3 regions of the Candidatus Palauibacter polyketidifaciens genome follow, and region 3 is predicted to be linked to each of the others. Evidence: riboswitches for the same ligand, from Rfam matches in the RefSeq annotation. Region 3 holds a riboswitch; each other region holds the start of a gene.

Region 1 (7,525 bases), on a different contig from region 3:
CGGGCCCAGGCGGAGACGGCCAGGGAAAGCGCCACGAAGGCGGCGAAATAGACCAGATATACGACGGCCAGGACCGCGGCCCGGGCCACCGGGGATGCCGCCGGACCCGGACTCCCGACCACGAGGGCCGCCGCCCCCACGGCCGCCGCCGGCACGAGGAGCAGCCCCAGCGCGCCTGCGATGCCCAGCGCCTTTCCCAGTGCGAGATCGCGCCGCCCGACCCCGGTCGCGAGCAGTTGACGAAGCGTGCCCCGTTCACGCTCGCCGGCGAGCGCGCCGAACGTCAGCAGGATGATGAGCAGGGGCACGAGGTGCTGCAGCACCTGCGCCGCCGTGAGCGCCCCGACGCGCTGGGCCGACGTCGCGTCCTGAGCGGGGCGCAGCAGGAAGTCGTTCTGCCGGTGCGCCTCGAGCCACACCGATGTTCCGGTGTAGGGGTCCACGCCCTCGTCCACGAAGGACAGCGCGAGGCGCGGCTTGAACGCATAGATGCCGTAGTGGGCCGCGGAGTGGGGGTTCTTCTCGCCCTGTGACTCCCAGTGATCGCGGGCCGTCGCCTGTGCGGCCGCGTGCTCCCGCTGCGCCTCCCGCGCCTGGACCCACCCGTGGCCCAGGGAGACGAGCAGCAGCGTTCCCACCAGGACGGAGCACCACCGGAAACGGCCGTCCCGGAGTACATCTGTGAATTCCTTGCGGACGATATGACGGATGCTGTGCCTGATCATCTACGCCTCCCAGTCGTGCTAGTCGTGCATGTGTTCCAGGTAGACGCGCTCGAGATCCGCGTGGCCGATCTCGTCCGTGCCCAGCTCCGTGACGAGGCTTCCGTAGCGCATGATGCCCACACGCGTTCCGGTCTCCTTGGCGCGAAACAGGTCGTGCGTCGCCATGAGCACCGCGACGCCGTCATTCCTGAGCCGCTCGATCAGGGCCGAGAACTCGTTGGAGGCCTTGGGGTCGAGACCCGAGGTCGGCTCGTCGAGCAGAAGGGCGTCGGCTTCCTTGGCCATCGCGATCGCGATCCCGACCTTCTGCCGCATGCCCTTGGAGTACTCGGACACGCGCCGGTCGACCGCGTCGCGCTCCAGGCCGGCTTCGACGAGGATGTCGGCGAGGCGTTCCCGCCCCAGCGACCCCTTCCCGCCCAGGGCGGCGAAGTACTCGAGGTTCTCGAGCCCGCTGAGGTTGCGGTACAGCATCACCTGTTCCGGGATGTAGGCGAGCCGGCGCTTCGTCTCGCGGTCGTGGGTCGACACGTCCATGCCGGACACCAGGGCCTGGCCTCCGGAGGGCGGCACGAAGCCCAGGAAAAGGTTGATCGTCGTGGTCTTCCCCGCCCCGTTGGGGCCGAGGAGGCAGTAGACCTCTCCCGGCTCGATGGCCAGGTCGAGTGAATCGAGGGCCTGCGTGGCACCATAGCGCTTGCTGAGCCCGCGGGCCTCGAGAAGGGGCGGTTGTCCCGCTCCCGATTCGGCGGTCTGCATGGATCTCCATCTCTCGCGTTGGCCGCGCCGTCACCGGCGCGGGCGACAAGTCTCCTGCCGGTCTCCGGACCGGCAGTGCGGCTTCGCTACAGACTTTCGCTACAGAGAGATGGGAAGCGGAGGAGCCCGGCTACGGTGGGGGGAGAGATGGGCGGCCCGGGCATTCAGCCGGTGCCCCCGAAGCGCCGGAGCCGGCACGAGACGCGGTTCGATGACGGTCGGCGTCGCCGAGGACACCACGGGGTCCGCCTTGTGCGCCAGTTCGCAGATCGAACACGCCGCCGGGGAATCGGCCGCGTCGTCGTGTGAATGCGTACCCTCCGCGAGGCCGACGACGACGAGCGAAAGGGCGACCAGGACTCCGGACAGCAAGCGCATGCGGCGCCTGGATCGTCCGGCATCGACCTGGTTTGCCATGGCTCCCCTTCCGTCCCGCGGATCGGCGCGCCGGACCGCCCGAGAGCGGCCGCGGCGGCGGCACCTTAGAGAACGCGCGGCACCCGGTCAACGTTGAGCCGCGGGCACCCGCGCGGCACGCGCTGGCGGACGCTCAGCCGCCGAGAGTGCCCGCTTCAGATCGGCCTCCAGGTCCTCACAGGCCTCGATCCCCACGGACAACCGGAGCAGTCCCTCGCCGATCCCCGCCGCCCGGCGGGCGGGTTCATCCATCGACGCGTGCGTCATCGTCCAGGGGTGCGCGACCAGGCTCTCGACGCCACCCAGCGACTCGGCCAGGGCGAAGTACTCGAGCACGTCCACGAAGGCGTCCACCGCCGCCCGTCCGCCGCGCAGTTCGAACGAAACGAGGCTGCCCCACCCCGTCTGCTGCCGCCGCGCGATATCGTGCCCCGGGTGATCGGGCAGGCTCGGGTGATAGACGCGCGTGACGACGTCGCTGCGGTCCAGCAGATCCACGATGCGGAGCGCGTTCGCCTCGTGCATGCAGCTGCGCGCGTGGAGGGTCCGCATTCCCCTGAGCGTCAGATACGAGTCGAACGGAGCCCCCGACACACCCATGACGTTGGTCCACCAGGCGATTTCTTCGAGCAGATCCTCATCCGCGGCGACCACCGCCCCGCCCACCACGTCTCCGTGGCCGTTCAGGAACTTCGTCGTCGAGTGCACGACGAGATCGGCGCCGAACTCCAACGGGCGCTGGTTGACGGGCGAGAGGAAGGTGTTGTCGGCCACGCAGATCGCCCCGATGTCGCGCGCCACTCGCACCCACGCGGCGATGTCGGTGATCCGCAGGCGTGGGTTGCTGGGCGTCTCGATCCAGATCATCCGGGGCCGGAGTCGGCGCGCGAGTTCGAGCGATGCGGACTCCCACGGGTCGATGAACTCGACGCGATACCCGCCACGGTTCGCCTCGGCGGAGAAGAGGCGGTGGCTGCCTCCGTAGCAGTCGCGAGGCGCCAGGAGCAGATCGCCCGCTGAAAGCAGGCGCGTCGACACGGCGATGGCCGACATTCCTGACGACGTGATCACGGCACCGCACCCTCCCTCGAGTTCGGCGATCGTTTCGGCCGCGAGATCCCGCGTCGGGTTGGCTGTGCGGGTGTAGTCGTACTTCGCGTATACGCCCGGCGCGTCGAAGACGAAGTTCGTGGAGAGATGGATCGGTGGCATGACCGCCCGATGGGCGGTGTCGACGCCAAGCCCCGCCCGCACAGCGCGTGTGACGGGGGACGAGGCAACGCGAGCGGCAGAGCGGTGGGTCATGGTGACCTCTCCGAGTCTCGAGTGTACCTCATCGGACTCCGGAGATTCGACACCCTGTGACTGCGGCTACCGCCCCGAAGGGCGGCGGGCGGTTCATCTTCACGGTGGAAGCGAGTCCACCGCAGGAGTTGGCACCTTTGCGGGAATGCCACTTCCCGCAGGTTGCCCCGGCGTCAACGGGCCTGTCCCTCAGCCGGTCTCGATGAGTTGTCGTGCGGGCAGTTTTACGGGAGTGGCCATCGGATGTCAACTAATACGGCGTCCTGTCCCGCTTCCGGGTCCAGCGCTCGAAAGCGTCCCGCGCCCCGTCGGAACGGATCGCACGAGCGGGACGATCCGGCGCTCCTCGGGCGGTCGCAGGCGGCCAACCAACACTTTTGATACACCCAACCATCGGTTTTGACATTGTCGAGAGCCTCACGTGGCTTTCGGTTTTTTCCCTCGTGTGAACCGATCCAGGTCAGGCGTGGATCGTAAGGCGACGGCGGAGAGCAGACGCACGGGGACATGCGACGACCACGGGCCAGATCATACAAGGGCTTGATCGCCATCTGCTGCACGGCGTGGATCGCGGCGAACGGGCGCGTGTCCGCACAGGCGGGCCGCCTGGTGCTAACCGAATCCGGCAGGCACGTAATGCCCGGGCACATCCTCGTTCGCGGCGGCGCGCTGTCTCCGCGAGGGGATGCCAGCCTGTTCTGGAGTGGCGATACGGTCTGGGTCGCATCGACGCGCCACGCCGAGGCACGCGCCGTGTGCCCCGAGAGGATCCGCGCGCCGCTCGGAGCGGCGTTCGTGAGCACCCCGGCGGCGGGAGGAGCGCCCGTCATCGAGATCATCGACGGGGGCATGGCGGGGGCGGATGAGCCGCGGATCATCCGCTTCTCCGATGACCAATGCCGCGCGACCGCCTGGACCGGCCCCGACCCGAGCCTGCCCGCTGCTCGTGACGCGGCCGGCTGGGTGTCCGCCAGCGGGACGGACCGCGGCGGGTCCGACGGAATCCCGACGACGCGGGTCTCGCTCGTGAGGGACGGCGGCACACCCTTCTCCGCGTCGAGCGTGGATCTGCCGATCGCCTGGTCCGACAGCGTGGCCATCTCCGTGTCGAGCGGGCCAAACGGCATCATCGTCTCGTCCCGCCAATTTCCGTTCGCATGGTCGGCCGCGGCGGACGGCAGCGACCGCACACCGGCGGGGCGTATCCCCGCCGGCAACGAAACTTACTACGCGAGCGACCCGTGGATCGGCACGGGCGTGTTCGCCCTCGACTCCGGCTTCGTCCAGGTGCTCGCCGATCTCGCTTCGGACCGGCGTCACCTCGTCTTCTACGACTCATCGGGCGCGTTCAGGCGCCGACGGGTCATCGACGTGCCATTCGGGATTCTCGACACCTCTCCGTACCGGCGGCAATTGCTGGCCGTCCGCCGGACGGACCGCGTCGAGATCCTCACCTACGAATGGACTTGGCAGCCACCCCGGGCCAGGGATTGAACCCGAAACGAAGGAGCGGAACATGCTGACGAAGAAGATCTCGAACTGGATGATCGCCGGCGCGATCATCCTCGGCGTCGCAGCTCTGACGCCGGACACCGTCCAAGCACAGTGGTGTGAGACGTGCGATTCCTTGACGGCTGAGTGTACATCTGACGGTCCGTATCTCAACGACTCGTGCTATAGCGGCGAATGGGGGGGCATTTCGTTTTGTGTTTCGTGGGGCCGCCTGTGGTGTGATCCTCGCATCACGCGCGCCCAGTCCACATCCGTCGGTGCGGACGGCGCGCTCGTGCGAGAGCGAACATTCGCATCGGTAACCTCCGACGCACCCGGGACACCGCAGTCGACGTTCCAACACGTTCGTGACTGCAAGAACCGCATCGTAGCGAGAGCCTACAGTGCGGATGAGGCGGAGGACATGCGTCGCCGGACGGAGTCGATCGTCATCTGAGGCCGCTCGGGCGTTGCCGATGATCGGAGGAAACCGAGGCCCGGGGCTTCTTCCGATCATCGGTGGCTCAGAGTACGGATAGGAGATCGGATCATGATCAAAGCGGTGCTTGCCGCTGTGGCGGTCTTCGCCGCAGCCGAGGGCCTCCCGGCCCAGGAACGTCGCGACACGCTCGTCGCGGTCTCCCGCCTGGCGGTCCCCGACAGTGTGCCCCTCACGTACATTGAGCAGTTGGTTCACGCCGCGGACGGGTCGACGTTCATGCTCGATGCCCGGACGGAGGGCGTGTTGGCGTTCGGCGCGGACGGGGCGTTCCGGCAGCGAATCGGTCGGCGGGGCGAAGGGCCGGGCGAATTGCTTTCGCCGTGGCGTCTCGGGCTGCTGGGGCGCGACACGCTGTGGGTCGCGGATGCGCGGCGCCGCGTCAACCTCTACGATGCTTCGACCGGGGAGAGTCTGGCGGACTTTGGCCCGGCCACATGGGATGCCGCAACGGCGGGTGGCGAGATCGTGCGACCGTTCGCGGCGCTGGCGGACCACAGCATCATGGCCTTCAGGTGGGCGGAGACGGACGCGCTGGCGGAGGTGCTCGCATTTCGCGTCGAGCGGGGGGGCGCTCCAGAAGGCGCTCCGCTTGCGCTTCTGGAGCTTCGGGACCGATCCGTCGCGGCCCCGGTGCCAACGGGAGACGGCAGCCTGCGATTGCGCAATCCGTTTTCTCACAGCGATATGATCGCCGTGGGGCCTGGCGGGCGGCGCGTCGCGGTCATCCGGCGTCCGACGCCAGCGGGCTCGCCAGCGTTTTTCGTCGCGGAGCGGCACGACGTGTTGCGAGGTATCGTGGACACCGTTCAGGTGTCGTACGAGCCGCGCCCCCTCGACGCCGGCGAGATCCGGGCGTGGGCGGAAGATCTCGAGGCCGTGGAGCGGGTGGTCGAACTCGGCGCGTTCCCCAGCCGCGCGGCGGCGGTCGGCGCGGTGATGGAGGCGCTCGACGCGCCCGGCCACTACCCGCCGGTCGAGAATCGCGGGCGGGGCATCATCGACGAGGGTGTGATCATGGACCCGAACGGCGACATGTGGTTTCAGATTCACGACCCGTCCGGTCGGTCGAACGAGTGGATCGTCATCTCCGGGGAGGGTCGCGCGGGCGAGGTGTCGACTGTGGCGGCCCCCGAGGATGCCCGGCTGCTCGCCGTGAGCGGAGACCGGGTGTGGGCAGAGGTGCGCGATGCGTTCGACGTGCCCGCGGTTCAGGTACTACGGGTCAGGCGCGCCGGCGGATGACCGCATGATTCGTTACGCCGGTGTCCGCACGGCCCTCGCCGCGAGCCTCGCGTTGGCCCTGCTTGCGCCCATGGTTACCGCGCAGGAGCCCGGCGCGCGGCTGACGGGGATCCTTCTGTCGGAGGGCGACGGTGCGCCGGTGGACGGGGCGGTCGTGTCCGTCGACGGTCCCGACGGCGTTGTCGTGTGGGAGACGCTGTCCAACTCGAGCGGCGCGTTCAGCCTGCCGCTGCCGCCTCCGGGCACGTACCGCGTGCGGGTGTCGCGCATCGGCTACGAGTCGTGGACCTCCGGCCCGGTCCGCATCGACTCCGCCCAAGCGACCGGCCCCTTGCGCCTCGAGGTCCCGGTGCGGGCGGTGCCGCTCCCGGAACTGATGGTCACGGAGCAGACCGACTGTCCCACCACGCCCGAGGAGCGGCGGCGTGCGTTCGAACTTTACGAATCGGTTCTCCCCGCCCTCGTCTCGATGTCGGCCGAAGAGGTCTTCGACTCTCTGGTCGTTCGGCTGGATCGACCGGTCAGGGTGTGGAGACGCGGCAGCTTCCGATATGTGCAGGACACAGTAACGGTTGTCGTGCCGAAGGCCCTGAACAACGCGGCGCCGACACACCTCGAGGCGTTCGGGTACGCGGAGGCGGTCAACGACTCAACCACCACCTTCTACGCCCCTGACGGAGAAGCGCTGGCGTCGCCGGGCTTCCTCGCGACGCATTGCCTCAGCACCACGAAGGCAGAGGATGAGGTCACCGCGGGGCTGTCCTTCCAGCCCAGGCTCGACCGCGATGTGGTCGATGTCCAGGGCGTCCTGTGGATCGATACGGTCGCCGTTGAACCGCAGAAGTTGGAGTTTAGGTATACCTCCTTGCGTCCGTTCTTGCGGAGATACCTGCTGCCGAACCTGGAGAGTCATGTACTATCGCGGCGCCAGGAGGAACTGGGGCGTCGCGTCAGGTTCCACGCGATCGAGTTGATCGAGTCGGACTACGGCGGCGCCCTCCACTTCGAGCGAATCGAAGGTGGTGGGTGGCTTGTGCGCGAGTGGAGGATCGTTCGCCCACGCCTTGCCATCTTCTTTCGTAGC
Region 2 (7,525 bases), on a different contig from region 3:
GCACGTGATCTGCGACGACCACTTCGGCGACTGTCACTACCTGGGCGGCGCCTTCCAGTTGCTCCTCTCGCTCGGCGCGGCCGCGATCTGGGAGACAAACCTCGCGATCGTGACCGGCAGGCAGGCCGCCCGCCTGTTCCAGAACCCGAAGTTCTGGGCCCACCTGCCGATCATCGAGATGGACGAGCGCGCGATCGGGCGGAAGATCCCGTACTGGCGGGAGTGGCTGGAGCACCCGACGCGGGACGAGTACTGGCGCCGCTTCAGGGTCACTGATCAATACGGCGGTGTCACGGCGCCGGGGTTTCAGCAGGGCGGGTGGTACGATGCGTATGCGGGGTCGGCGCTCCGCAACCACGAGGGGATGACGGCGGGAGCCGCGACTTCCCGGGCCCGCGCGCAGAACCGGACGCTCATCGGCCCCTGGTCGCACGAAGTCCCGGAGACGAGGACGGTCGGGGATCTCGACTTCGGACCCGACGCCTGGGTGGACGTGCGGGAGGAGGAGCGGCGCTGGTTCGACTGGCAGCTTCGCGGCGTGGACGACGGGATCGGCGACGACCCGCCGCTGCGCTGGTTCACGACGGGCGCCGATCGGTGGCGCGAGGGCGCGGAATGGCCGCCGCCGGGGACGGAGGAGGTGCCCTGGTATCTGCGCAGCCACGGGCGCGCGAACCGGAGCGGCGACGCCTGGCTGGATCCGGAGCCGCCGGGGGACGAGCCGCCGGATCGCTTCGAGTACGATCCCCGCGACCCGGCGCCGTCGCTCGGGGGCAACCTCTCTTCCCGGCTGATCACGACCCACGCCGAGACGCCGATGCGGGGCGGCCCCGTCGAGCAGGCGCCGCTCGAGCGGCGGCCCGACGTGCTCGTCTACACCTCGCGGGCCCTGGAGAGCGATCTGGAGGTCACGGGGCCGGTCGAGGTCGTGCTCTACGCCGAGTCGTCGGCGCGCGACACGGACTTCGTGGCGCGGGTGACGGACGTCGATCCGGCCGGAGGATCGTTCGTCCTCACGGAGGGGATTCTGCGCGCGCGGTATCGTGGCGGGCTCGACCGAACGGAGCTTCTGGAGCCGAACGTAGCAACGGAGTTCCGCATCCAGCTCTATCCGATGAGCCACGTGTTCCGCGCTGGCCACCGGATCCGGCTTCAGATCACGAGCAGCTGCTTCCCCCGCTTCAGCCGCAACCTCAACACGGGAGAGGACGTGGGGACCGGCACGCGCATGCGGACGGCCCGCAACACGGTCCTGCACTCCGCCGCATATCCTTCATGCGTGCGGCTTCCCGTCGCGACGGCGCCATTCGGCTGAGCGTCGCCGCCGGGCTGGGCGTCGCCTCGCCGGCATCGTCATTTTGCCGGCATCGCCGCCTCCCCGGCGTCAGAGCGAGGCTCGAAGGGCTTCCTCGTAGTCGGGCGCGTGTAGCAGGAAGGCGTCGTGCCCGGCGTCCGAGTTCAGAATCCGCAGGTGCGAGGGCGCGCCGATCCGATTTGCGGTCTCCCGGAGCAGCCAGGGCGGCACCAGCGTGTCCTCCTCCCACCCGATGAGCCAGGCGGGGACGCCGAGTTCCTCCGGACGCAGGTCGCACAGATCGACCGAAGCCGACAGCGTCAGAAAGGTCTCCGCCGGGAACCGATCCGCAAACTCCCGTCCCCGTTCCTCCAGGTAGCGGCCAACGGCGTAGACCGGGGCGCCATCCTCCCACTCCCAGTCGTGCGGGAAGCGGGCGTCGAGCCCGGCCGCCGACTTGTAGGTCGTGAACGCCAGCGCCCTGGCGAGAGCCACGCCTTCGCTCCCCCGGCCGTGCCGGAGCGCGAACTCGACGATCCACCGTTGCACCGCGTGTATTCCGATGGCCTGCGGATGGCCGCGGTGCGCCGCGCCGATCAGAACGACGCCGCCAACACGGGCGGGATGGCGGACCCCCATCGCCAGCGCGACCATCCCCCCGTACGAGGCGCCCAGCATGCGGTGGGCCCGTTCGACGCCGAGGTGGCGCAGCACAACCGCCACGGCCTCCGCCTGATCGCCGGGCGTGATGTGAATCCGGTCCGGCGAAAGACCCTTCGAAGGGTCGGCGAACTCCGTCGACTCGAACGTCCCGGGAGACCCGAGGAAGTCGATCGCGAGCAGCCGCCAGCGGTTGGTATCGATGGCCAGATCCGGGCCCACCAGCTTCCGCCACCAGCCGGGCGCTGGATCCAGGACGTTCGCGCAGACGTGGCGGTCGGCGGAGATCCCCCCCATGGCGACGAGCAGCGGCGCGCCCTCGGGCCCGGCGAGCTCGTAGCGCACCCGGAAGCGAGCGTCGACCCCGGCCGCGAATTCCGGCCTCCACTCCGCCGGCATCGCGACGGCACCCCTCCGACCCTCCGGCAGCACGGCGTTCAATCGGCTTCTCCATGTTTTGCGCGACGCCAACTCCGGAGCAGCCGACCGACCCGTGCGGGTGCGACGCTCATCTCTCGGATCCCCGTTCAAGGGTCCGCAGGAGTTGGCACCGCTGGGCTGCGCGTGAACGCGCGTGCCCCGGTTGCCCCGGCTTCAAAGGGCCCGTCCCTCAGCCGGTCTCGATGAGTAGCGGCCGAACCTGGCGGCTTCGGCAGCGGAGGTCAACTTGACGCGCGGCCCACGACCCTGTAGCCTCTGCGCCCTCAACGCTCATCGAGACCGGTCGAGGGACAGGCCCGAAGACACCGGGGCAACCTGTGGAAGGTGGCTCTTCCACTGATGTGCCAACTCCTGCGACGGATGTGATCCGTTGGTAGATGAGTCGCCCGCCGCGCTTCGTTAGCACGGCAGCTGTCGTTTCCAGGGCGTCGCTTCTCCGGAGTCCGCTGAGTGTGAATCGAGACTCGGGGAGGCGTTTCATTGCGCGAAGTTCGCCGCGTTCACGTACTCAAATTCGGCTCATCCGTGCTGGCGCGTCCGGCCGCGTACCGGTCGGTGGCCGAGGAGATCCGGGCCGAAGTCGCCGGTGGCGCGAACGTCGTCGCGGTCGTGTCGGCCATGGGTGACACAACCGACGATCTGCTCGCCGCGGCGCGCGAAGTCGCTCCGTCGCTCCCGGACGATCTCATGGGGTCGCTTCTGGCGACGGGCGAAGAAGCGTCCGTCGCCCTGCTCCGCCTCGCGCTGGCGACGGCCGGCGTGCGCGCCGTGGGCATGTCGTTCTGGCACCTGCCCGTCCGCACGCAGGGTCCGCTGGGATCCGCCGATCCGGTGGCGGTGGATGCCCGCCGGATCGAGACGACCTTCGCGGCCCACGATGCGATCGTCCTTCCCGGGTTCGTGGGCGTCGACGAGACCGGGGTGACGTCGCTGCTGGGGAGGGGAGGATCCGATCTCACGGCCCTCTTCCTGGGCCACGCGCTCGGCGCGACAGAGGTTCGCCTCGTGAAGGATGTGGACGGGATCTTCCCGGCCGATCCGAAGCGGTTCCCCGACATCGCGCCGCTGCGCACGGCGACGTGGAGAGAGGCCCGGCGGACGGCCGGTGGCGTCGTCCAGGACCGGGCGCTGCGTTTCGCCGAAGACCACCGAATCCCGTTCCGCGTCGCGGCCCCCGGCGGCACCGGCACGTGGGTCGGCCGGCACGACCCGGCACATGACCGCAACAGCGGCCGGAAAGCGAGCGCCCGATGCGCATGACCCGTCGGTTGGACGAACGCCTGCCGGTCGCCGTCCTGGGCGCGACCGGGATCGTCGGACAGCGGCTGATCCGGATGCTGGACGGGCACCCCTCCCTCCGGCTCGCCTCCGTCGCGGCATCGGAGAGGCGCGCGGGCGAGAGGTACGGCAACGCCGTCCGTTGGAGCCTCGGCGGCGACCCGCCCCCGGAGGCGGCCGGACTGCCGCTCCGCGTCGTCACGGACCCACCGGAATGCCGGATCGTGCTGTCCGCGCTTCCGTCGGGGGTGGCGCGCGAACTCGAGCCGGCGCTCGCGGAGGCCGGGCACATCGTGAGCACGAACGCCTCGGTTCACCGGCTGAGGGCGGACGTGCCGCTGCTGGTGCCGGAGGTCAACCCGCAGGCGCTGGCCCTCACCGCCGAACAACCCTGGTCGGAAGGGGGAGGCCGGCTCGTCGCCAACCCGAACTGCGTGGTTGCGGGACTGGCGCTGGCCCTCGCCCCGCTGCACGACGCCTTCGGGATCGAGGCCGCCACGGTCGTCACCCTCCAGGCGGTGACCGGCGGCGGCCTGACCGGAGTCGGTTCCGTCCAGATCGGGGGAAACGCCATCCCCTGGATCCCCGGCGAGGAAGAGAAGATCGAACCGGAACTCAACAAGATCCTGGGGTCGGAGATCGCCGTGGCGGTGAGCGTCAATCGAGTCGCGGTGCTTGACGGCCACACGGCGAACGTGTTCCTGAAGTTCGCGTCCCCGGCGAGTCCGGGAGCCGCGGCCCGGGCGCTGGCGGAGTTCCGGGCTCCGCCGTCGCTGCCGGCCCTGCCTTCGCTTCCCGAACGGCCGCTCATCGTGCGCTCGGAGCCGGACCGTCCGCAGCCGCGCCTGGACATCGGCGCGGCCGGCGGGATGGCGGCGAGCGTGGGCAGGATCCGCGCCGCGCCGCCGCACGACCTCGCAATGACCGTGGTCGCGCACAACGGCGTCCGGGGCGCGGCCGGCGCCTGTTTGGCCAACGCCGAATTCTGTCTCGCGGGCTGCGCGCGGGGCTGATCGACACGGAGTACAGCTCCGCGTTCGACGGCCGTCCCGCAGCGACGAAACGATCGGCCGGAGGCGCGGATATTCACCGCCCGAGAGATCGGGCCCCATTGGAGAGAAGACGGAGATCATGAGAGACGAGACCGTAGCAATCCACCTCGGATACGAATCCGAGCCCACGACGCACGCGGTCGCGGTGCCGCTGTACCAGACCGTGGCGTACGAGTTCGACGACGCGCAGCACGGCGCGGACCTCTTCAACCTCGAGGTCGAAGGCAACATCTATTCCCGCATCATGAACCCCACGCAGGCCGTCCTTGAGGAGCGACTCGCCCAGCTCGAACGCGGCCTGGCGACGCTTGCGCTCTCCTCCGGCAGCGCGGCCGTCAACTACTCGATCCTCAATCTCGCCGCCTCGGGCGACAACATCGTCTCGGTGCCCCAGTTGTACGGCGGCACCTACACGCTCTTCGCCCACATGCTCCCGCAGCTGGGGATCGAAGTGCGCTTCGCCGAGGGCGACGGCCCGGACGACCTGGCCAAGCTGATCGATGACCGTACGAAGGCGGTGTTCGTCGAGAGCATCGGAAACCCGGCGGGCAACATCGTGGACCTCGCGGCCGTCGCCGACGTGGCGCACGCCCACGGCGTCGCCACCATCGTCGACAACACGGTCGCCACGCCCGCGCTCCTCAAGCCGATCGAACACGGCTTCGACATCGTCGTGCACTCGCTGACGAAGTACATCGGCGGGCACGGCAACTCCCTCGGCGGCGCGATCGTCGATTCCGGGGAATTCCCGTGGACCGAGCACGCGAGCCGCTATCCGCAGTTCACGACGCCGGAGCCCAGCTACCACGGGGTCGTCTACACGGAGGCGCTCGGGCCGGCCGCCTACATCGGGCGGGCGCGCACGGTACCGCTGCGCAACACGGGGTCGGCGATCTCGCCCTTCAACGCGTTCCAGATCATCCAGGGGATCCAGACACTGAACCTCCGCATCGAGCGCCACTCCGAGAACGCGCTGGCGGTGGCGAAGCACTTGGAGGACCACCCGGTCGTGGAGTGGGTGAGCTACGCCGGACTGCCGGGCGATCCGTACCACGAGCTGGCCCTGAAGTACCTGGGCGGCCGGGCCTCGGGGATCCTGACCTTCGGGGTGAAGGGCGGCTTCGAGGCGGGCGTGAAGTTCTACGACGCGCTCGAGCTGTTCAAGCGGCTCGTGAACATCGGGGATGCCAAGTCGCTGGCGTGCCACCCGGCCTCCACGACGCACCGGCAGCTCACCGAGGAAGAGCAGATCAGCGTCGGCGTGCGTCCGGAGACCATCCGGCTCTCCGTAGGCATCGAGCACATCGATGACATCATCGAGGACCTCGACCGCGCGCTGGACGTGGCGGCGTCCGCCCGGCCGGTCGCCGCATGACCGACCCGAGCGGCCGCCGTTGACCGTCGGGCGGGGCGCCGGCTACGGTAGCGGACGCCTCGCCCGACCGCGGCAACCTCACCGCAGGAGCGTTTCCATCCCTTGAGCGCCCTGGATTGGCTGATCGTCCTCGGACTGAACGGTGCGATCATCGCCTACGGGCTGCGCCGCGCGCGCGGCACCTCCACGAGCGGCGAGTGGTTCCTGAGTTCGCGCGCGCTTCCGTGGTGGGCGGTCGGCCTGTCCCTGTTCGCGACGAACATGGACAACTCGGAGTTCGTGTCGGCCACGGGGACGATCGCGAGCGAGGGCCTGCATTTCCTCTCCGCGCACACGTTCGGCGGACTCGTCGGGGTGACGATCGCGACCTTCCTCATCGTCCCCGCCATCTACCGGGCCGGGCTGTACACCAACTCCGAGTACCTCGAGCACCGCTTCGGTCCGGGGACGCGGGTCCTCGGCGCGCTGATCCAGATCCAGTACCGGACCTCCGTGCTGGGACTCATGATCTGGTCCGTCCATCTCACGCTGGTCGGGGTCGGCGGCCTGAGGCCGGCACTGTCCTGGGCACTGATCGTGTCACTCGTCCTCCTGTCCGGGGTCTACACGGCCGTGGGCGGGTTGCGGGCCGTCGTTGCGACGGACGTGCTGCAGAGCGTGCTCGTGATGGCGGGAGGTCTCGCGGTGTGCATCGCCGTGTGGCAGGCCGTGGGCGGCTGGAACGCGATGGTCGCGCAACTGGAGAGCCTGGGGACGACGGCCGAGGGACTCGCGCCGGGGCTCGCCGCCGCGGACCTGGTCCATGTGAGCGCCTTTCGGGGACGGGACGGGACCACGTCGCCCGCCGTCATCTTCATCGCGTGGATCCTCATCTCCTCCGGCTGGTGGACGGTGAGCCACACCTCGACGCAGCGGATGATGGGCGCCCGCTCGCTGTGGGACATGAAGATGGCGGGGGTCCTGGGTGTCGGCGTGAGCCTCGTCATCCTGCTCTTCACGGGCATGCTCGGGCTCTTCGGGCGGGCGCAGTTCCCGGTTTTCGCCCGGCCCGACGAAATGTACCCCCACCTGATCTCCACCTACCTCGGGATCGGCGCCAAGGGGCTCGTCGTGGCCGGGGTCGTGAGCGCCGCGGTGAGCACGTTCGACTCGATGGGCTCTTCGATGTCGGCCGTCTTCACGCGTGATATCTATGCACGCTTCATCTCGCGGGACCGACACGACGCCCACTACCTCCGCGTGGGACGCATGGCGACGGTCGCGATCCTGGTGCTGGGGTTCGCCTACTTGCCGCTGATCCTGCGCGCGCCGACGATGCTCGCCGCCTTCCGCTCGGTCACATCGGTGTTCGTCACGCCGCTCCTCATCGTCTACCTGGTCGGCGCCGTCACGCGCACGAACCGGCGGGTGGGGATGGCCGGCCTG
Region 3 (7,525 bases):
GATAGTCACCCGCGGAGAGGAGCGGCTGCGCATAGAGCTGGAGGCTGACGTTAGGCGTGAAGGACACGTTCAGCCGGGTCTCCATCGAGAATCCCGTCCGCTGGAGGTCTCCGAACAGGTATCGCGTCCCGTATGTCGGCAGGTAGTCGAGGGTGCTCGTCCGCGTCACGTACTGCGCTGCATCCCGCCTGTCCGTGTAGTTCGGGCTCAGCGAAAACCGCCAGTTCGGAAGCGGCCGATAGGAGATGTTCAGGCCCGTGTTGAAGTCGTGCCCCCGGCCCTGCGCCGCCACGCGGTACGAGAAACGCGGCGACACGTGGAACGACCGGCTCCGATCCGTGTTCGCGTCCACCCGCACGTTGAACTCCGCGGGTTCCGTCATGAGCGGACCGCCGCGGGTCTGCGTGTCGGACTGGGACTCGGGCGAATACGAGAGGTTGAGGTTGAAGGCCCAGTTGTTCAGGAAGGTGAACCTTCCGCTCATCCACGCCGCGCCCGTGTCGTAGGACCGGCGGAAATGGTCCGGACCCCACACCTTCTCCAGCAGCGAGTGACGGAAGTTGTGGTAGGTGAAGAGGCTTATGTTGTAGTTTCGGAACAGGTTGCCCGGCCTGATCTCCCGGTATCCGATACGGGCTCCCACGTCGAGCCGCTCGCCGGTCGTGAGGAAACCGAAGTCGTTGACCTCGAAGCCCGGTGTCTGCTGGCCCGCCCATGTGCCCCAGGTCCAGTGCTCGCCCTCCTTCTCGAGCTGTACCCGCCAGTCGCTCCCGAACATGGAAGTAGCGGTGGAGTCGACCGCCAGGTAGGTCGCGTCGGGGCGCTGGAAGTAATGCGTGGGATTGCGCTGCAGCCGGAGGAGCGCATCGCTCGATCCCTGGACCAGACTGCCCGAGTAGAACCCCCACAGACGATAGTCGCGGCCGCGGCGTCCGCCCCACTGGTGTTCGAAATCGACCCCGAAACTGAACGCCTCGGAGGGGAGGAAATCGAACGATCCGTCTCCCGGGAGCTCCCGCTTGAGCCCGGTGCCGATCACGCCGATCTTGCTCGCGCCCCCGCGGAAATCCTGCTGCAGCCGAACGACCGCGTGCTCGGCCTGGGGCTCGGCCACGAACCTTCCGAGGGAATCATCCTCGGCAAAAAACGCCTGCCCCATCTCCTGTCCGGTGACCGCCGCCAGGGCGCCTACGGAGAGACCACTCCGGGTTCTGCCCGTGAGCTTCGCCGCCCCCAGGATCGACGTCACGTGGGGCTCGTCGTGAAAGTCCGCCTCGTAAGGTCCGGATCCCCGCGGTTCCCGTCCGATCCGCCGGCTGAAGAAGAGCGCCTTGCCGCCACCGAAGCGGCCGCCGCGCGAGCCGGCGAAGGTGAAGATCTGCGCGTCGCGTACGAAGAAGGGGCGCTTCTCCGGGAAAAACGTCTCGAACGCCGTGAGGTTGATGACCTCGGGGTCCACCTCCACCTGGCCGAAGTCGGGATAAACCGTCGCATCGAGGCTGAAGGCGGAGCCGATCCCCATGCTCATGTCGAGCCCCCCGCGCGGCTCCATCTCGGTGCCGTCGAACAGCGGGTTCCCGGGCGTCGCGGGGGCGGTGTGGTACTGGGACACGGCGAAGGGCCGGACCTCGAACCTCCGGCTCGATCGGGGGAGTTGCAGGCCGTCGATCGTGCCGAACTGGCTGACTCGCCCCCGGGCCGTGCGCGACTGCAGGGCGAAGTAGTCCGTTTCGTTCGTCTCGAGACGCCGCCGCTCGAAGTTGATGCCCCACGTCTGCATGCCGGGGCGGGCTTCGTAGCGGATCTGGGAGAGCGGGATCCGCATCTCCACCGTCCACCCTCGGTCGTCGACCTGCACCGCGGAGTCCCAGATCGCGTCCCAGTTCACGTCTTCCTGCGTATCGCCGAACAGGTACCGGTCCGTCTCGGCGCCGGCGGCGCTGACCTCGAACTCGTAGCCGGTCAGCCCGTCCCGGTTCGGATCGAGGGAGAGCTTGAAGGAATCGAAGGAACCCCGTTCATCCCGGCGGGTGAGACGCGCCCGGATCACGCTTGGGTCGCTCTCGTACAAGCGGGCGGCGACGTAGATCGCGCCGTCGTCGAACACGACCCGGACCTCGGTGGGCTCCGACGGATCCGCTCCCTCCAGCGGGACGCCCTGGACGAAGTCCGTGATGATGGGGGCCGGTTGCCACGCCGGGTCGTCGAGTCGGCCGTCGATCGAGAGCGCGCCCTCGCGGCGCACCGCGTCCACGGCCGCCGGATACACGCCTCCCCTGAAGACGGTCGCTTCGGGTCCTTCGGGCGGTGAGAGCCCCTCCTGCTGCCCGTGAAGCCCCCACCCCACCCCGTTTATCGCGAGAGCCGCGGAGAGGAGCACCGCGCGGCTCGCCAGACGCCAGTTTTGCATGTAAGGCCAGACACATCTTCCCGCGACATCGTTTAATGGAGTCCGATCCAAGTTTCGTCGGCGCCGCGAGAGCGCTAGTTTGGCGTCTGCCGGGGGAATCCGGACGTGGTGATTTGAGGCGGATTGCAGCCACGCAAAACAATCGCTAAAGAGCCACGCCCCGGGCGCGATTCTTTGGCGACCGGGCTTTTTTTTGGGGTGAACGTCGTGTCCGAAGGCCGAAGAAAACGCGTCGCACAGATTCGGGAGGCGCTCGACCGGCGCATCCTCCTGATGGATGGCGGCACGGGAACGATGATCCAGCGGCTGGGCCTCGACGAGGCGGCCTATCGCGCGGGCCCGCTCGCGGGCCATCCGCAGCCGCTGTTCGGGAACCACGACGTGCTGTGCGTCACCCGTCCCGACGACATCGCGTCCCTCCACCGCAGCTACCTGGAGGCCGGGGCCGATCTCATCACGACGAACACGTTCAACGCCCAGGCCATCTCCCAGGCGGACTACGGCATCTCGCCCGAACACGGCAACGAGCACCTGATCCGCGAAGTCAACGTGGCGGCCGCGCGGCTCGCACGCCGGGCCGCCGACGACTTCACGCGCAGGGACCCGACCCGTCCCCGCTTCGTACTCGGGTGCCTGGGTCCGACGAACCGGACGGCGTCCCTCTCTCCGGACGTGGAGGACCCCGCCTTCCGCGCCGTCACCTTCGATGAACTGGCCGCCGCGTACCGCCTGCAGGCGGAGGGGCTGCTGGAAGGCGGCGCCGACGTGCTGCTCGTCGAGACGGTGTTCGACACGCTCAACGCGAAGGCCGCGATCTGCGGCATCCTCGAAGTCGGCGCGGAGCTTGGCGAAGAGATCCCCATCGCCGTGTCGGGGACGATCACGGACCTGTCGGGACGCACGCTCTCGGGGCAGACGGTCGAGGCGTTCTGGCTCTCGATCCGTCACGCCGACCCCCTCTTCGTCGGTCTCAACTGCGCGCTCGGAGCCGAGGAACTCGAGCCCTACGTCGCGGAACTCTCCGCCGTGGCCGACGTTCCCGTGGGCTGCCACCCCAACGCGGGCCTGCCGAACGAGTTCGGCGGATACGACGATACGCCGGCCCATATGTCCGACCTGCTGGGCAATTTCGCGGATCGCGGGCTCCTCAACCTCGTCGGCGGCTGCTGCGGGACGGAGCTGGAACACATCCGGGCGATCGCGGAGCGCATGAACGGTGTGCCGCCGCGACCCGTGCCCCTGATCGATCCGCTGCCCCGCTTCTCGGGTCTCGAGCCGCTCGCGATCCGGCCCGACACGCTGTTCGTGAACATCGGCGAGCGCACCAACGTCACGGGTTCGGCCCGCTTCGCGCGGCTGATCCGTGAGGACGCCTTCGACGAAGCAGTCGAGGTCGCGCGCGACCAGGTGCTGAACGGCGCGCAACTCCTCGACGTGAACATGGACGAGGGTCTCCTGGACTCCGAGGCCGCGATGACGCGCTTCCTGAACCTCATCGCGGCGGAACCCGACATCGCCCGCGTCCCGACGGTCATCGACTCCTCGCGCTGGGAGGTCATCGAGGCGGGGCTGAAGTGTACGCAGGGAAGGGCGGTCGTGAACTCGATCTCGCTCAAGGAGGGGGAGGAGGCGTTTCTCGAGCAGGCGGCCCTCATCCGCCGCTACGGGGCCGGCGTCATCGTCATGGCCTTCGACGAACGGGGGCAGGCGGACACTGTGGACCGCAAGCTGGAGATCTGCGCCCGCGCCTACCGCCTCCTGCTCGGCGCCGGGTTCCGTCCGGGGGAGATCATCTTCGATCCCAACGTCTTCGCCGTGGGCACGGGGATCGCGGAACACGACGGGTACGGGGTCGCCTTCATCGAGGCCGTCCGCCGGATCAAGAACGAACTCCCCGGCGCGATGACGAGCGGCGGAATCAGCAACATCTCCTTCTCCTATCGGGGAAACGACGCCGTGAGGGAGGCGATGCACACGGCCTTCCTGTACCACGCGATCGCGGCCGGACTCGACATGGGGATCGTGAACGCGGGACGGCTTCCGCTCTATGACGACATCGACCCGGAACTGCTCGAAGCGGTGGAGGATGTGCTCCTCGCCCGCCGGCCCGACGCGACCGAGCGGCTGACGGATCTCGCGGGCCGGATCCGGGACGAAGGGATCGAGACGCGGGTGGACGACGCCTGGCGTTCGGAGGGCGTCGAGACGCGGCTCGAGCACGCGCTCGTGGAAGGGATCGTCGAACACATCGAAGAGGACGCCGAGGAGGCCCGTCTCCTGTACGGCAAGGCGCTGGAGGTCATCGAGGGGCCGCTCATGGCGGGGATGAACCGCGTCGGCGACCTGTTCGGGAGCGGTCGCATGTTCCTGCCCCAGGTCGTGAAGTCGGCGCGCGTGATGAAGCGGGCCGTCGCCTTCCTCGTCCCTCACCTGGAGGCGGAGAAGGCGGCACGGGCGACCTCCGCGGCGGGTGCCAACTCCGGTTCCCAAGTGGTGGCCCGGAAGGGGAAGGGGACGATTCTCCTCGCGACGGTGAAGGGGGACGTCCACGACATCGGGAAGAACATCGTCGGCGTCGTGCTGCAGTGTAACGGCTACGACACCGTGGATCTCGGCGTCATGGTCCCCCCGGACCGCATTCTTGCGGAGGCGAGGGCCCACGGCGCGGACGCGATCGGGCTCAGCGGCCTGATCACGCCGTCGCTCGACGAGATGGTGCGGGTGGCGAGCGAGATGGAACGGGAGGCGTTCGCGGTGCCCCTCCTCATCGGAGGCGCGACGACCTCGCGGAAGCATACCGCCGTCAAGATCGAGGAACGGTACTCGGGGGCGACCGTGCACGTGCTCGACGCTTCGCGGGCCGTCGGGGTCGTGGGCAAGCTCCTGGGCGGCGACGGAGCGGAGTTCGTGGAGCGGACCCGCGCCGAGTACCGGCGCGTGCGGGCCGAGTACCGCGAGGGGAGGCGCCCGCTCGCCACGCTCGAGCGGGCCCGCGCGAACCGGCTTTCGGTCGACGCGGCCGTGGCGGTGCCGTCCCCCCGGGAACCCGGCGTGCACGTGTACGACCCGTTCCCGTTGGAGGAACTGGTCGAATACATCGACTGGACCCCCTTCTTCCAGACATGGGAGATGAAGGGACGCTTCCCCACGCTGCTCGACCATCCCGAACGAGGGGCGGCGGCGCGGTCGCTGTACGATGATGCCCGCGGGCTGCTCGACCGGATCGTCGCCGACGAGTCCCTGACGGCGCGGGCGGTCGCGGGGCTGTATCCGGCCAGCGCGCGGGGCGACGACCTCGTCCTCTTCTCTCCGGAGGGCGGCCGCCGCGAGTTGCTGCGGGTTCCGCACCTCCGGCAGCAGATGGACCGCTCATCGGGTGCGAACGTCAGCCTGGCCGATTTCGTCCTGCCCGAGATCTCGGGCGCCACCGACTGGAGCGGCGCCTTCGCCGTGACGGCCGGGATCGGCCTGGAGGCCCTCTGCGCCCGCTTCGAGGCGGCGGCGGACGATTACCAGAGCCTCCTCGCGAAGTCACTCGCCGACCGGCTGGCCGAGGCGCTGGCGGAGCGTCTGCACGAGATCGTGCGGAAGGAAATCTGGGGATACGCCCCGCACGAAGGGCTCGACAACGAGGCGCGGATCGCGGAGCGCTACGTCGGGATCCGTCCGGCCCCCGGTTATCCGGCGTGTCCAGACCACTCGCAGAAGGCGCTCCTCTTCGACCTTCTCGAGGTGGAGCGTCGAATCGGGATCGCCCTCACGGAAAACTACGCCATGCACCCCGCCGCCTCGGTGTCCGGGTGGTACTTCGCGCGGCCGGAGGCCCGGTACTTCGGCCTCGGCCGCATCGGGGCCGACCAGGTGGAGGACTACGCCGCACGCAGCGGAATCTCGCTCACCGAGGCGGAGCGCCGCCTTTCGCCGAACCTCGCGTACGACCGGGATCCGGTTCCGGAGGCGACGGCATGAGCGGCCGGCTGAGGGAGTGGATCGCGGGAGACGGGGTCCACCTGATCGATGGTGCGATGGGCACGGTGCTCTACGAGAGCGGCGTCTTCGTGAACCAGTGTTACGACGAACTGAACCTCTCGGAGCCCGACCTCGTACTTGGCGTCCACGCCGACTACGTGCGGGCCGGGGCGGAACTCATCGAGACGAACACCTTCGGGGCGAACCCCGTCAAACTCGAACCGTTCGGCCTCGAGCCGTCCGTGCACGAGATCAACGTGAGGGCCGCGCGCCTGGCCCGGCAGGCGGCCGGAGGGCGCGCCGAAGTGCTCGGGGCGATCGGCCCGCTCGGCATCCGCATCGAACCCTGGGGCCCCACGTCAGTGGATGAGGCGGCCGACCTCTTCGGACGACAGGTCGCCGGGCTCGCGGAAGGCGGCGTCGACGGCTTCATGCTCGAGACGTTCTCCGATCTCGACGAACTGCTGCAGGCCGTGCGGGCGGTGCGGAGGGTCGCGGGGGATGCGCCGGTCTTCGCGCAGATGACCTTCGGGGACGCGGGCCACACGGAGTACGGTGCCACGATCGAAGCCGCGGCGGCGGCGCTGGAGGGGGCGGGGGCGGACGTCATCGGCCTCAACTGTTCGGTCGGGCCCTCCTCGATGTTGTTGGGCGTCGAGCGGATGGTGGCGGCGACATCGCGGCCGGTGTCCGCGTCGCCCAACGCGGGGCTGCCGCGCGACATCGGGGACCGGAAGATCTACCTCGCGAGTCCGGAATACATGGCCCGCTACGCACGGCGCATGGTGGAGACGGGGGCCCGCTTCGTGGGAGGGTGCTGCGGCACGTCGCCCGAACACACGCGACTGACGGCGACGCTGCTCGGCACCGACGGCCCCGGGCCGGCTCGCGTATCCGTCTCCTCCCCGAGCGACGCGGGGGGCCGCGAAGCGGCGGAGCCACCTCCGCTCGCGGACCGCTCGGCACTCGGACGTCGCCTGGCGCGCGGCGAGTTCGTCGGGGCGGCGGAGTTGACGCCGCCGCACGGGTGGGACCCGGGCGAACTGGTGGCGGGAGCCGCCCGGCTCCGCGACGCCGGCGTGCACACCGTCCACATCGTCGACGGCCCCGCCCACCGGAGCCGCGTCGCCTCGCTTCCCGCCGCGA

Evidence for each region. Region 3 has a riboswitch for S-adenosylmethionine ahead of metH (methionine synthase). Riboswitches for the same ligand answer to the same signal wherever they lie in the genome.
Region 1: linked by a shared signal. The riboswitch ahead of metB (cystathionine gamma-synthase) and the one ahead of metH (methionine synthase) in region 3 are both predicted to bind S-adenosylmethionine.
Region 2: linked by a shared signal. The riboswitch ahead of RN729_RS07905 (alpha/beta fold hydrolase) and the one ahead of metH (methionine synthase) in region 3 are both predicted to bind S-adenosylmethionine.

Annotation. Positions count from the first base shown of each region.
Region 1 is NZ_CANPVO010000042.1:5,225-12,749, forward strand. Features, by position in the region: gene RN729_RS11630 (ABC transporter permease subunit) at 1-725, opposite strand, end outside; gene RN729_RS11635 (ABC transporter ATP-binding protein) at 744-1,484, opposite strand; gene RN729_RS11640 (hypothetical protein) at 1,584-1,901, opposite strand; gene metB (cystathionine gamma-synthase) at 1,989-3,206, opposite strand; SAM riboswitch class I at 3,297-3,415, opposite strand; gene RN729_RS11650 (hypothetical protein) at 3,747-4,700, shown strand; gene RN729_RS11655 (hypothetical protein) at 4,723-5,154, shown strand; gene RN729_RS11660 (6-bladed beta-propeller) at 5,248-6,441, shown strand; gene RN729_RS11665 (carboxypeptidase-like regulatory domain-containing protein) at 6,446-7,525, shown strand, end outside.
Region 2 is NZ_CANPVO010000025.1:33,168-40,692, forward strand. Features, by position in the region: gene RN729_RS07900 (CocE/NonD family hydrolase) at 1-1,315, shown strand, start outside; gene RN729_RS07905 (alpha/beta fold hydrolase) at 1,385-2,386, opposite strand; SAM riboswitch class I at 2,460-2,584, opposite strand; SAM riboswitch class I at 2,663-2,779, shown strand; gene RN729_RS07910 (hypothetical protein) at 2,876-3,655, shown strand; gene asd (aspartate-semialdehyde dehydrogenase) at 3,652-4,686, shown strand; gene RN729_RS07920 (O-acetylhomoserine aminocarboxypropyltransferase/cysteine synthase family protein) at 4,805-6,100, shown strand; gene RN729_RS07925 (hypothetical protein) at 6,203-7,525, shown strand, end outside.
Region 3 is NZ_CANPVO010000039.1:108,627-116,151, reverse strand. Features, by position in the region: gene RN729_RS11000 (DUF5916 domain-containing protein) at 1-2,410, opposite strand, end outside; SAM riboswitch at 2,506-2,579, shown strand; gene metH (methionine synthase) at 2,618-6,379, shown strand; gene RN729_RS10990 (bifunctional homocysteine S-methyltransferase/methylenetetrahydrofolate reductase) at 6,376-7,525, shown strand, end outside.